4 regions of the Mesorhizobium sp. AA23 genome follow, and region 1 is predicted to be linked to each of the others. Evidence: predicted binding sites of a transcription regulator. Region 1 holds the regulator's gene; each other region holds the start of a gene.
The links. The regulator HrcA, encoded in region 1, represses chaperone genes, less so after heat shock. The targets are predictions, from matches to a motif close to GTTAGCACTCNCNNNNNGNGAGTGCTAAC.
Positions count from the first base shown of each region.

Region 2: groES (co-chaperone GroES) is a predicted target of HrcA. The motif match lies at 1,952-1,980, and genes of this name have one in related genera.
Region 3: groES (co-chaperone GroES) is a predicted target of HrcA. The motif match lies at 1,755-1,783, and genes of this name have one in related genera.
Region 4: groES (co-chaperone GroES) is a predicted target of HrcA. The motif match lies at 1,280-1,308, and genes of this name have one in related genera.

Region 1 is NZ_LYTP01000012.1:48,028-51,282, reverse strand. It holds gene rdgB (RdgB/HAM1 family non-canonical purine NTP pyrophosphatase) at 1-7, opposite strand, end outside; gene A9K66_RS10865 (VOC family protein) at 8-418, opposite strand; gene rph (ribonuclease PH) at 501-1,217, opposite strand; gene hrcA (heat-inducible transcriptional repressor HrcA) at 1,398-2,480, shown strand; gene A9K66_RS10850 (hypothetical protein) at 2,512-2,709, shown strand; gene A9K66_RS10845 (sorbosone dehydrogenase family protein) at 2,820-3,255, shown strand, end outside.
Region 2 is NZ_LYTP01000006.1:133,907-137,161, reverse strand. It holds gene groL (chaperonin GroEL) at 1-1,440, opposite strand, end outside; gene groES (co-chaperone GroES) at 1,493-1,807, opposite strand; gene A9K66_RS08010 (Hsp20 family protein) at 2,155-2,631, shown strand; gene A9K66_RS08005 (Hsp20/alpha crystallin family protein) at 2,720-3,229, shown strand.
Region 3 is NZ_LYTP01000013.1:46,352-49,606, reverse strand. It holds gene A9K66_RS15135 (hypothetical protein) at 1-746, opposite strand, end outside; gene A9K66_RS15130 (methyltransferase domain-containing protein) at 820-1,620, shown strand; gene groES (co-chaperone GroES) at 1,845-2,141, shown strand; gene groL (chaperonin GroEL) at 2,211-3,255, shown strand, end outside.
Region 4 is NZ_LYTP01000023.1:83,090-86,344, forward strand. It holds gene groL (chaperonin GroEL) at 1-863, opposite strand, end outside; gene groES (co-chaperone GroES) at 933-1,229, opposite strand; tRNA gene A9K66_RS17100 (tRNA-Ser) at 1,759-1,848, opposite strand; gene A9K66_RS17105 (hypothetical protein) at 2,252-2,953, shown strand; gene A9K66_RS17110 (hypothetical protein) at 3,045-3,255, shown strand, end outside.

The sequences.
Region 1 (3,255 bases):
AATGCATTCAGAGACCCCAGATCCTTGGTTCGGCGAACTCGATCGAATTGCCCGAAGGGTCGCGGATATAGATCGAATGTCCGCCCTGCGGCCACTCGAAATCGCTTTCGATGGCGATGTTCTTGGCCGCCAAATGCTTGCGCCATTGGGCGATCTCGGCCGCAGTCGCGGTGAAGCAAAGATGCCCTTCGCCGACCGTGCCGTGCGGCGGCACCTTCAGCCTGGCGTCGGGCGCCGGCGGAATTTTCGTCGCCTCGGCATTGAAGATGAGCAGCACGCCGTTGCCGCAGCGGAAGAAGACGTGGCGACCTTCGACCTTGCCGAGCGGATCCAGGCCGAGGATGTCGCGGTAGAAGGCTTCGGCAGCGGTTAGATCTGTGACGTAGAGCGCTGATTCCAGAATCGCGGAGGGAATCACGAAGCACCCCCCTCTGCCCTGTCGGGCAGATGGCCGGCAGGCCAGAGGGGGATGCGAAGGATCGTCGACCTCATCGGTGACCCTACGCCACCGCCATCTGCTGCAGGCTGACCAGCCGAGAAATACCCTTCTTGGCCAGTCCCATCAGTGCCGAAAACTGCTCTTCGGAGAAGGGCTCGCCTTCCGCCGTGCCCTGGATCTCGACGATGCCGCCCTTGCCGGTCATGACGAAATTGGCGTCGGTGCCAGCCGAGGAATCCTCGAGATAATCGAGATCGATGACCGGCTGTCCGTCATGGATGCCGCAGGAGATCGCCGCGACATGGTCCTTGAGCACCTTGGAAACGCTGGCCATCTGGCGCGCTTCCATCCAGCGCAGGCAGTCATAGAGCGCCACCCAGCCGCCGGTGATCGAGGCGGTGCGGGTGCCGCCGTCGGCCTGGATGACGTCGCAGTCGACGGTGATCTGCTGTTCGCCTAGCGCCTGCAGGTCGACAACGGCGCGCAACGAACGACCGATCAGCCGCTGGATCTCCAGCGTGCGGCCGCCCTGCTTGCCGGCGGAAGCCTCGCGGCGCATCCGCTCGCCCGTCGAGCGCGGCAGCATGCCGTATTCGGCCGTAACCCAGCCCTTGCCGGAATTGCGCATCCAGGCCGGCACCTTTTCCTCCAGGCTCGCCGTGCACAGCACATGCGTGTCTCCGAACTTCACCAGGCACGAGCCTTCGGCGTGCTTGGAGACGCCGCGCTCGAAGGAGATGGCGCGCATTTCGTCGGGCTGGCGTTTGGAGGGGCGCATTCGGCCTTCTTTCCTATGGTTTTGGATTCGTCGGCGGCTTGTAGACGCATGCGACGGATGGCGCAAAGGAAAAGGGCGCCAAGGAAACGGGGCGCCAAGGAAACGGCGCTAGCGAAAATGGCCCGGGTTGCACCACGGAGGCTTAAGTCTATATCTTTCGATAGGAGGTTTTTCGCTGGAATGAACAAGGCAGTCGATCCCGCATCGCAGCCGCCCGTGCTTCAGTCGCTCGACATGCGCTCGCGCGACATCTTCCGGCGGATTGTCGATTCCTATCTGCGCGACGGCGAGCCGGTCGGCTCGCGCAGCCTGTCGCGCATCCTGCCGTCGTCGCTGTCACCGGCCACCGTCCGTAACGTGATGAGCGACCTCGAGCATCTGGGGCTGATCTACGCGCCGCACATCTCGGCCGGCCGCCTGCCGACCCAGACCGGCCTGCGCTTCTTCGTCGATGCCTTCATGGAGCTCGGCGATCTGTCGGACGACGAGCGTCGCGTCATCGAGGCGCAGGTGCGTGCCTCGGGCTCGGGCGCCACGCTGGAGCATATGCTGACCGAGGCCAGCCAGATGCTCTCCGGCATGTCGCGCGGCGCCGGCCTGGTGCTCGCCGCCAAGAACGAGGTGGCTCTGAAGCACATCGAGTTCATCCAGTTGGAACCCACCAAGGCGCTCGCCGTCCTGGTGTCGCAGAGCGGCGATGTCGAGAACCGCGTTGTCGACCTGCCGGCCGGCATCACCGTCTCGCAGCTGCACGAGGCCTCGAACTTCCTCAACGCCCATATCCGCGGCCGCACGCTGGCCGAGGCGCGGGTCGAGATCGCGCGCATCAAGGACGAGACCAGGGCGGCTCTCGACACGCTGTCGCAGGAGCTGGTCGAGAAGGGCCTCGCGGTATGGGCCGGCGCCGAAAGCGGCCTGCCGGCGCGCCTCATCGTGCGCGGCCGCGCTAATCTTCTGGAAAACGTCACCGCCCAGGCCGATCTCGAGTTGCTGCGCCATCTGTTCGAGGATCTGGAAACGCAGGACGGACTGCTGCAGCTCCTCGACCTCGCCGAGGAAGGTCCGGGCGTGCGCATCTTCATCGGCTCGGAGAACAAGTTGTTTTCGCTGTCCGGTTCGTCGCTCGTGGTCGCGCCCTATCGCGACAAGGATGCGCGCGTCGTCGGCGCGCTCGGCGTCATCGGCCCGACGCGATTGAACTATGCCCGCATCGTTCCGATGGTCGACTATACGGCCCAGTTGATTTCGCGCATGCTGAGATAGGCGAGCCGGAAACGTCGCAAGGAGGGTGGAAATGGCGCTGGAATCGTTCAAGGCCCAGATCAGCCTGCTGCTCGAGGAGATGGTGAACCAGCCGGAAGACGATCACGAGATCCAGGAGCTACTGCGCGAGAAGCTCAGGGAAATGCGCGCCATGGGCCTGCCGCTGCCGGCCGATCTGGTCGCGCTGGAAAAGCAGCTCGACGACGATCTGGATATCGAAGAGAGCTGAACTGCCGACGCTTCCCGTCAAAATTTGCATGCCCGGCTTCTCTTTTGGAGAGCCTGCCCGATATTCGCTGTCTGGTTGCTGATGCACGTTGGCGAATAACGGAGAACAGCATGATACGCATTGCCGGCCTTGCCGCCCTCGCCTTGCTCCTGGTCTCCGGCGCCGTAGCGCAGCAGGCCGACCAGCCCCTGCTCACCGGCAAAAAGGCCTTCGGTGACTGGAAGGCCGACCGGCCCGGCGTGCGGCGCCTCATCAGGCCCGACGATCTCCCGAAGCCGAATGTCGCCGAATCCGCCTCGAACGGCGGCGGTGTCACCGATCGCCCCGAGGATGCCAAGCCAGCCCTTCCACCCGGCTTTTCGGCCGAGCTGGTGGCTTCGGGCATCAGCAGCCCGCGTGTCGTGCGCACGGCGCCGAACGGCGATCTCTTCGTCGCCGACAGCAGGGCGAACCAGGTCCGCGTCTATCGACTGGCCGAAGGCAGCGCCAAGCCCGCCGAGAAGTCGGTCTTTGCCAAAGGCCTGACCCGGCCCTACGGCATCGCCT
Region 2 (3,255 bases), on a different contig from region 1:
GTTCCAGCCATAGGCGAAATCGGTCTTCTCGCGCAGCTTGCCGACGATGATCGAGCCTTCCGCCCCGCTGTTCTCGGCGATCTGACGCGCCGGCGCCTCGATGGCGCGCCGCACGATGTCGACGCCGTATCTCTGGTCGGGGTTGTCGGCAGCCACCGCGTCGAGCGCATTGGCGGCCCTGAGCAGCGCCACCCCGCCGCCCGGAAGAATGCCTTCCTCGACCGCCGCGCGCGTCGCATGCATGGCATCGTCGACGCGGTCCTTGCGCTCCCTGACCTCGACCTCCGTCGAACCGCCGACGCGGATCACAGCCACGCCGCCGGCGAGCTTGGCCAGACGCTCCTGCAGCTTCTCGCGATCGTAGTCCGAGGTGGTCTCCTCGATTTGCGCCTTGATCTGCGCGACGCGGCCCTGGATCTCCTCCTTCTTGCCGGCGCCATCGACGATCGTGGTGTTCTCCTTCTCGACCACCACTTTCTTGGTGCGGCCGAGCATCTCCAGCGTGACGTTCTCAAGCTTGATGCCGAGATCCTCGCTGATAGCGGTGCCGCCGGTGAGGATGGCGATGTCCTCCAGCATGGCCTTGCGGCGGTCGCCGAAGCCCGGAGCCTTGACGGCCGCAACCTTCAGGCCGCCGCGCAGCTTGTTGACCACCAGCGTCGCGAGCGCCTCGCCCTCGACATCCTCCGCGATGATGAGCAGGGGCTTCGCCGACTGAACCACCGCCTCCAGAACCGGCAGCAGCGCCTGCAGGTTGGAAAGCTTCTTCTCGTGGATCAGCACATAGGGCTCTTCGAGCTCGACGCGCATCTTATCCTGATTGGTGATGAAGTAAGGCGAGAGATAACCGCGATCGAACTGCATGCCTTCGACCACTTCCAGCTCGGTGTCGGCGGTCTTGGCTTCCTCGACGGTGATGACGCCCTCGTTGCCGACCTTCTGCATCGCCTCAGCAAGGAAACGGCCGATCTCGGCATCACCATTGGCCGAAATCGTGCCGACCTGGGCGATCTCGTCATTTCTGGTCACCTTGCGGGCGTTGGTCTTCAACTCCTGAACAATAGCCTCGACGGCTTTGTCGATGCCGCGCTTCAGATCCATGGGATTCATGCCGGCGGCAACGGCCTTGGCACCTTCCCTGACGATGGCCTGGGCGAGAACGGTCGCGGTGGTCGTGCCGTCGCCGGCGATATCGCTGGTTTTCGAGGCGACCTCGCGCACCATTTGCGCGCCCATGTTCTCGAACTTGTCCTCGAGCTCGATCTCCTTGGCGACAGTGACGCCGTCCTTGGTGATGCGCGGAGCGCCGAACGACTTGTCGATGACGACATTGCGGCCCTTAGGGCCGAGCGTGACCTTCACCGCGTCGGCGAGGATGTTGACGCCGCGCAACATGCGGTCGCGGGCGTCGGAATGGAATTTCACTTCCTTGGCAGCCATTGGAACACTCCTTCAGCAGGCACCTTTCATTCACCGATCGGGTTGGGCCGGTTCAAGCCGCTTTTCCCAACGCCGATGTCTGCTCGACCACACCCATCACGTCGCTTTCCTTCATAATGAGCAGGTCTTCACCGTTGAGCTTGATCTCGGTGCCGGACCACTTGCCGAACAGGATGCGGTCGCCGACTTTGACGTCGAGGGGAATGAGCTTGCCGCTCTCGTCGCGCGCGCCGGAACCGACGGCGATGATCTCGCCTTCCTGCGGCTTCTCCTTCGCCGTGTCCGGGATGATGATGCCGCCGGCCGTCTTCTCCTCGGCCTCGACGCGGCGGACCAGAACGCGGTCATGCAATGGATGGAACTTCATATCGTTCTCCTTCGGGACAAACAGATTTTGAGAGGTTCCTCCACTCCGGACCGGAAGGACCGGAGCGGGGCTCGCGATCCTTTCGGCCTCGCGCATGTGGATTTGGTTTTGCACGCGCCGGTTTCAAGAGGCCGCAAGAAATTTTTTGGCACTCGCAACAGCCGAGTGCTAGCGCCGTGAAAACAAAGGTAATTATGCAGCTTTGACGGGCGCGCCTCGGACCTCTTGACGGCAAAGGAATGAATTCCCAAATCGAACCTGCCGGCGCCTGAAGTGGCCGGCAAGGTCAAGGAGCGCCGCTGCCTTGGCGCTCCTCGTATCTATGTTGCTCAATGGAGGATGTAGCTATGAGAACCAGTTTCGACTTTTCTCCCCTGTTCCGGTCGAGCATCGGCTTCGATCGAATGCTGAACGCGCTCGAGACCGCAAGCCGCATCGAAACCGCTGACAACTGGCCGCCCTACGATATCGCCAAGAGCGGCGAGGACGACTACCGTATCACCATGGCCCTGGCAGGCTTCAGCCAGGACGAACTGGCCATTACCCAGGAGCAGAACATGCTGATGGTTTCTGGCCAAAAGGCAGGCGAGGACAACGGCGAGTACCTGCATCGCGGCATTGCCGGCCGCGCATTCCAGCGTCGCTTCGAGCTTGCCGATCACGTCAAGGTCGTCGATGCGAGCCTCGTCAACGGTCTGCTGACAATCGACCTCAAACGCGAGATCCCGGAAGAAATGAAGCCGCGCCGGATCGAGATCACGGCGGACAAATCATCGCCAAAGGCCGCGACAAAGAAACTCGAGGCCGACAACAAGGCGGCCTGAGCCTTCTCGCCGCGCTTTGCGCCAAGCGCCGGGTGATGTTCCCGGCGCTTGGGGGCCTTGTCTCCGGATGAACAGAAAGGAGGAAAAAATGAGTGTTCGTGATCTGATTCCCTGGGGCCGAAACAATGGTAACCAGGTTCCAAGTGTCTTCCGCGACGGCGAACGCGATCCTTTCCTGTCGCTGCATCGCGAGGTGAATCGGCTGTTCGACGACGTCTTCCGGGGTTTCGGTTCCGGCTTGCCATCCCTAGGCGGCGTATCAGCCTTTGGTGCCGGCTGGCCGAGCGTTGAGATCTCCGACAACGAGAAGGAGATCAAGGTGGCGGCCGAAGTCCCGGGCCTGGACGAGAAGGACATCGAGGTGCTGCTTGATGATGGCGTGCTGACGCTGAAGGGTGAAAAGCGCTCCGAGACGGAGGACAAGGAGCGGCAGTTCTCCGAGCGCATCTATGGCCGCTTCGAGCGTCGAATCCCGCTGGGCTACGAGATCGAAGAAGACAAGATCGATGCCCGCTTCAAGAACGGCGTGCTGACGGTAATGCTGCCCAAGACCGCGAAGGCGCAGTCGCAGGCCAAGCGTATCGAAATCAAGAGCTGATGCCTGGATGCAGGGGTTGGACCGGC
Region 3 (3,255 bases), on a different contig from region 1:
TCGAGCAGCACCGCCCTGCCCTCATGCATGACGAAATCGAACTTTCCGTAGTCGAAGCCGAGCTTGCGCCTTAGCGCGCGAAGCTCGTCCGGCACCGGAACCGCCTCGCGACGGATCGTGTCGTCGCCCTTGACCAGGCTCTGCGGCGAGACATGGCGTGTACAGCGCTCGCGCTCACCGCAGAACAGCCAGAAACGGGCGGCAAAGCCATCCGGCTCAGGCTCGGGAATGAATCTTTCCACAATGAGGTCCTCGCGTCCGAACAGCTCCGCCGGAACGTCGGCGAGCGAGGCATGGATCTCGTATTTGTCGAAAGACTGGACGCCGGGAAACGGCATCGGCTTGCCGGCGCGCCGCGCGCGCCGATTCAGTTGCTGTTCCGGCGTTCCCCGATGGTTGAGGCTGCTCTTGACGATAACCTGCCCCTTCCAGCCGTCGTCCTTGCCGACGACGGCGCCGCTGATGCGGCGCTTGGAAATATCGGCGGCGCCGAGATTGAGGCAGAAGCGAAAGGCGCGGGCATACTCGACATAATCGGGCGACGTTACGGTCGCATCGACATGCAGCACCGCGATATCGGCGGCCGGCTTCGCCGACGTGCCGCTGAGGACCTGCACCGAATGGCCGCGGCGCTTCAGTTCCTCCAGCAGATCGAAGAGCATGTACGGGCTGTCCCGGCGCCATAGCAGCCCGCGCCGGCTTTGGAAGCGGTCGAACTCATGCGTGATGACGGCGATGCGTGCCATTGTTCCCCACTTGGACTATCAAGCGTCGTCCACTATTCGATCGGATACAACGCGCTACCGGGCTGGGGTTTGCATGACCGAGCATTGGAATGCAATTCGCAAACATTGGCAGTTGCTCGGCTCACCCCTGCGGCCGCCGGCGGAGGTTATCGAAACCTACGATCGCGAGCTCGGCCTTGCCCCGTCGGATGTCGTGATGCTCGGCGTGACACCCGAGCTCGCCGGGCTCGGCGCCACGCTGACGGCAGTCGACGAGTCCTCGGACATGATTGCCGGCATCTGGCCGGGGGACACCGATACTCGCAAGGCGGTGCAGGGCGACTGGTTCGATCTGCCGTTCGCCGATGCAAGCGTCGAGGCGCTGATCGGCGACGGATGTCTCTCGGTCATCGGCGCCGCCGGCCTCAGGCGCACCCTATTTGCGACGATCGCGCGCGCGCTCAGGTCCGACGGCCGCGCCGGCATCAGGCTTTACGCCTCTCCCGAAACACCGGACGACCCGAAGGATGTCCGCGCTCTGGCACTAAGCGGCGGCGTCTCGACTTTCCATGAGCTCAAATGGCGCGTGGCCATGACCGCGATCGGCGACGCGCCGGATTACACGATCCCGGTCAAAGCCATCCTCGAACACTTCGACAGGGCGTTTCCCGATCGCGAGGAGCTGTCGGCCCGAACCGGATGGGAACTGCCGGTCATCGGAACCATAGATGTCTACCGGGACTCGTCCGCCGTCTACAGTTTCGCCCCCGCGGCAGCGCTCATCGAGGAAGCCCGGACCTTCTTCGACGATCTCCGGCTGGCCTCTAGCGGCACATACGGTCTGGCCGAACGCTGCCCGTTGCTGGTGTTGCGCTCGCCGAAGCGCCCGGACTAAACGGGCTGGATTGCTCGCCCACGCTTCGCGCAGCGACCGCATTTCCGCCCAGGGCTCCGCCTGAGAAAAATTGCGCTGTTGCCCCTCCCCGCGCGCCTTGACTCTCGCAAGCCACCAGCCTATCTCAGCGCCACGTTAGCACTCGCCCTAAGTGAGTGCTAACTTATATCCGGCCTCGCCGGATGGAGGAACAGTTCTCACCGTTCTCATTCGAGGAAGACAACATGGCAAAGTCCAAGTTCCGCCCGCTTCATGACCGCGTGGTCGTTCGCCGGGTCGAATCCGAATCCAAGACCGCCGGCGGGATCATCATCCCGGATACGGCGAAGGAGAAGCCGCAGGAAGGCGAGATCATCGCCGTTGGCTCCGGCGCTCGCGACGAAAGCGGCAAGCTCGTGCCGCTGGACGTCAAGGCCGGCGACCGCATCCTGTTCGGCAAGTGGTCCGGCACCGAAGTCAAGCTCAATGGCGAGGACCTTCTGATCATGAAGGAATCCGACATCATGGGCATCATCGGCTGATCATCGGCCTCACCGTCAACTGAATCTTGAATCTGCGGGTTCGACCCGAACCCCTGCCAGGAGCTTACAATGGCTGCAAAAGACGTAAAGTTTTCCCGTGATGCCCGCGAGCGCATGCTGCGCGGCGTCAACATCCTCGCCGACGCGGTGAAGGTCACCCTCGGTCCGAAGGGCCGCAACGTCGTCATCGACAAGTCGTTCGGCGCCCCGCGCATCACCAAGGACGGCGTCACCGTCGCCAAGGAGATCGAGCTCGAGGACAAGTTCGAGAACATGGGCGCGCAGATGGTGCGTGAGGTCGCTTCGAAGACCAACGACATCGCCGGCGACGGCACGACCACCGCGACCGTTCTCGCCCAGGCCATCGTCCAGGAAGGCAACAAGGCCGTTGCCGCCGGCATGAACCCGATGGATCTGAAGCGCGGCATCGACCTCGCCGTCACGGAAGTCGTTACCGCTCTCGGCAAGGCTGCCAAGAAGATCAAGACCTCCGAGGAAGTCGCCCAGGTCGGCACGATCTCGGCCAATGGCGACGAGTCGGTCGGCAAGATGATCGCGGAAGCGATGCAGAAGGTCGGCAACGAAGGCGTCATCACCGTCGAGGAAGCCAAGACCGCCGAGACCGAGCTGGAAGTCGTCGAAGGCATGCAGTTCGACCGCGGCTACCTCTCGCCCTACTTCGTCACCAACGCCGACAAGATGGTCGCCGATCTGGAAGACGCCTACATCCTGCTGCACGAGAAGAAGCTCTCCAACCTGCAGGCCATGCTGCCGGTCCTGGAAGCCGTCGTTCAGACCTCGAAGCCGCTGCTCATCATCTCGGAAGACGTCGAAGGCGAGGCTCTGGCCACGCTGGTCGTCAACAAGCTGCGCGGCGGCCTGAAGATCGCCGCCGTCAAGGCTCCGGGCTTCGGCGACCGCCGCAAGGCCATGCTGGAAGACATCGCCATCCTGACCGGTGGCCAGGTCATCTCGGAAGACCTCGGCATCAAGCTCGAGAATGTCGGCCTCAACATGCTCGGCCGCGCCAAGAAGGTGTCGATCTCCAAGGAGAACACCACCATCGTCGACGGCGCCGGCAAGAAGGCCGAGATCCAGGGCCGCGTTGCCCAGA
Region 4 (3,255 bases), on a different contig from region 1:
ATGGCCTTGCGGCGGTCACCGAAGCCCGGCGCCTTGACGGCGGCGATCTTCAGGCCACCGCGCAGCTTGTTGACGACCAGCGTGGCCAGAGCCTCGCCTTCGACGTCTTCCGAGATGATGATCAGCGGCTTCGAGGTCTGCACGACAGCCTCGAGGATTGGCAGCATGGCCTGCAGGTTGGAGAGCTTCTTCTCGTGGAGGAGGATGTAGACGTCCTCGAGATCGGCAACCATCTTGTCGGCATTGGTGACGAAGTAGGGCGAGAGATAGCCGCGGTCGAACTGCATGCCTTCGACGACTTCGAGCTCGGTCTCGGCGGTCTTGGCTTCCTCGACCGTGATGACGCCCTCGTTGCCGACCTTCTGCATCGCTTCGGCGATCATCGAGCCGACCGAAGCATCGCCATTGCCGGCGATGGTGCCGACCTGGGCAACCTCTTCCGAGGTCTTGATCTTCTTGGCGTTCTTGATCAGCGTCGCGACGACGTCGCTAACCGCGAGATCGATGCCGCGCTTCAGGTCCATCGGGTTCATGCCGGCGGCAACCGCCTTGTGGCCTTCCTGGACGATCGACTGCGCCAGTACGGTCGCGGTCGTGGTGCCGTCGCCGGCGATGTCGTTGGTCTTCGAAGCGACTTCGCGGACCATCTGCGCGCCCATGTTCTCGAACTTGTCTTCAAGCTCGATTTCCTTGGCGACGGTGACGCCGTCCTTGGTGATGCGCGGGGCGCCGAACGACTTGTCGATGACGACGTTGCGGCCCTTGGGGCCGAGCGTGACCTTCACCGCGTCGGCGAGGATGTTGACGCCGCGCAGCATGCGCTCGCGGGCATCACGGGAGAATTTTACGTCTTTGGCAGCCATGTTTAACTCCTGGCAGGGGCTCGGATCGAGCCCGAAGATTCAAGATTCAGTTGACGGTGAGGCCGATATTCAGCCGATGATGCCCATGATGTCGGATTCCTTCATGATCAGAAGGTCTTCGCCATTGAGCTTGACTTCAGTGCCCGACCACTTGCCGAACAGGATGCGGTCGCCGGCCTTGACGTCCAGCGGCACGAGCTTGCCGGCTTCGTCGCGGGCGCCGGAACCGACGGCGATGATCTCGCCTTCCTGCGGCTTTTCCTTAGCCGTATCGGGGATGATGATCCCGCCGGCGGTCTTGGATTCGGATTCGACCCGACGAACGACCACGCGGTCATGCAGCGGCCGGAACTTCGACTTTGCCATTTTGGATATCCCTGGTGCGGAGGTTGAAAGGTTCTCCGTTGCCGGAGCCGGTTAGCACTCGCCAGCGGGGAGTGCTAACATGGCGGTGAGATAGGCTGTAGGTTCGTCCTGGTCAAGACGGATGAGCGGACAGCCGAAGAGCAAAAGATTTGGAATCGACACGGAAGCCTGGCCTCCATTACGGGCGCATCCCACTGCCTAAGCGCGTTTCGGCCGTCAGCTCTGGGCCGATTTTTGTGTCTTATTTGGAATGTGAAATTATGTGAAATTAACGGCCGAGCCGTCGGCCGCATCCATAAACTTGGGGTCGCAACGAGCGCTCATCGCTTCGGCAGGCACTTGCAAAAGGCGCTCTGAGAGTAGTCGCTCACCGATCTCAATGGGGTTCCCCGTTTTACGATGGGAATGGCATCCCGGCTGGATGTCTCATGCCGTCGCATGCTGTCTAAATCAATAGCATCCTGCATGATGGGCTTTTTGGCGGGTAAGTTCTGAAATTCGCTCTAAATTATTGATTTTGTTTATGAACTGGCGGAGAGAGCGGGATTCGAACCCGCGTTACGGTTTCCCGTAAACACACTTTCCAGGCGTGCGCCTTCAACCACTCGGCCACCTCTCCGTCTTGCATGTCGCGTCGGCCGGTTTCGCCGCGCGGGTTGGGGAGATGCATCTCCCTCGGGAAGGCCTCTCGGCCTAAATTTGGGGTGCCTTCAACCGGCAGGCAACCCTTTCCCGGCACCTCTAGCCGTCTAGGCAAAACAGGCGCGGGGCTCATCTAGTCGATCCTAAAGCGAATGCCAAGTCATTCCGTGGCTTTTGCCGTGGATGACACGGAAGCTGCCTCGGTGGCCTGCCATGCAGCCGAATGCTGTGCACAGGCTGGCCGGCGGAGTTTCCCGCGCTTGACTTCGGCTCTGGCCGCCTGTCGACTGCCTGAGGCGTTGTTTTTGTGCACCTCCGGACGGAAAACCACGACGCAGTTCCCGGAACTGCTTGGGCTTTGCGAGGGGCATCGTCCTGACATGGCATCGATCAACCAGCAGCCCGCGGGCCGGCCCGACAGCGGGCTCTCCTTCATCCCGGTGGCGTGGCTGATCATCGTGATGGCGCTTTCGGCCTATGGCCTGATCTCGAGCTGGCGGCTGATCGGCGACTTCAATCTGCCGGAAAGCGTGCTCTTCCTGATCTACGGCGGGCTGACCGGTGGCGTCGTGACCATTCTGTGGGGGCTTTACCTGCTCGGCCTCGCCTTCAACCGGTCGGCGCGTTTCCCGCGTCACTATACGATCGGGCAGGTCGCCATCATCCTTTGGCTCGTCGTGCGTCAGGCCTACACGCTTCTTGTCCCCGATTTCGTCTTCTCGGCCGAAGGGCTGGGCTTCACGGTGGCCGAGATCGCCATCGGCCTGCTCTGCATCTACCTCCTGCGGCGCGGCGCCGGCGCCGACACGGTGTATGCCAATCCCGAGGCCGTACGCCCGCCGCTCCTGGTCTCGCTCGTCGCCGCGTTGCTCGGCATCATTCTTGGCGGCGCCATCGGCGCCTGCATCGGATTTTTCGCGGGGTCGCTAATCGCCGACGCCACCCATATGAGCTGCTTCGAGGGCGCCTGCGGGTTTTTTGCTGTCTTCATCGGCTTGGGCGGACTGATCATCGGAGCCGTCGGCGGCGGGATTTTCGCCATCTGGCGCGTCAACCGGCGCAAAGCGGCGCGGAGGGCCTAACTCAAAATCACGTGTCGCGATTGCGTGGCGGTTGTGCACGCTCTATGTCGTTTGGCGGGGCAGACGGGAGTGTTCCCGGGGAGTGCGTTGGATGCTGCGTTTCATCTTTCGGCTGGCGGCCATGGTTGCGTTGTCGATTTCTGTCATCATGGCGGTGATCGACACCACGCGCTCTGTCGCGGCGTCGGCGCTGGTCATGACGCCGCTCAACGCAAGCTGGCTGGCGGTATCGCCCGACACGCGCGCCGCGTTCGAGACCTATGTGCGCGCCAAGGCCAGTCCGCTGGTCTGGGACGGGATCA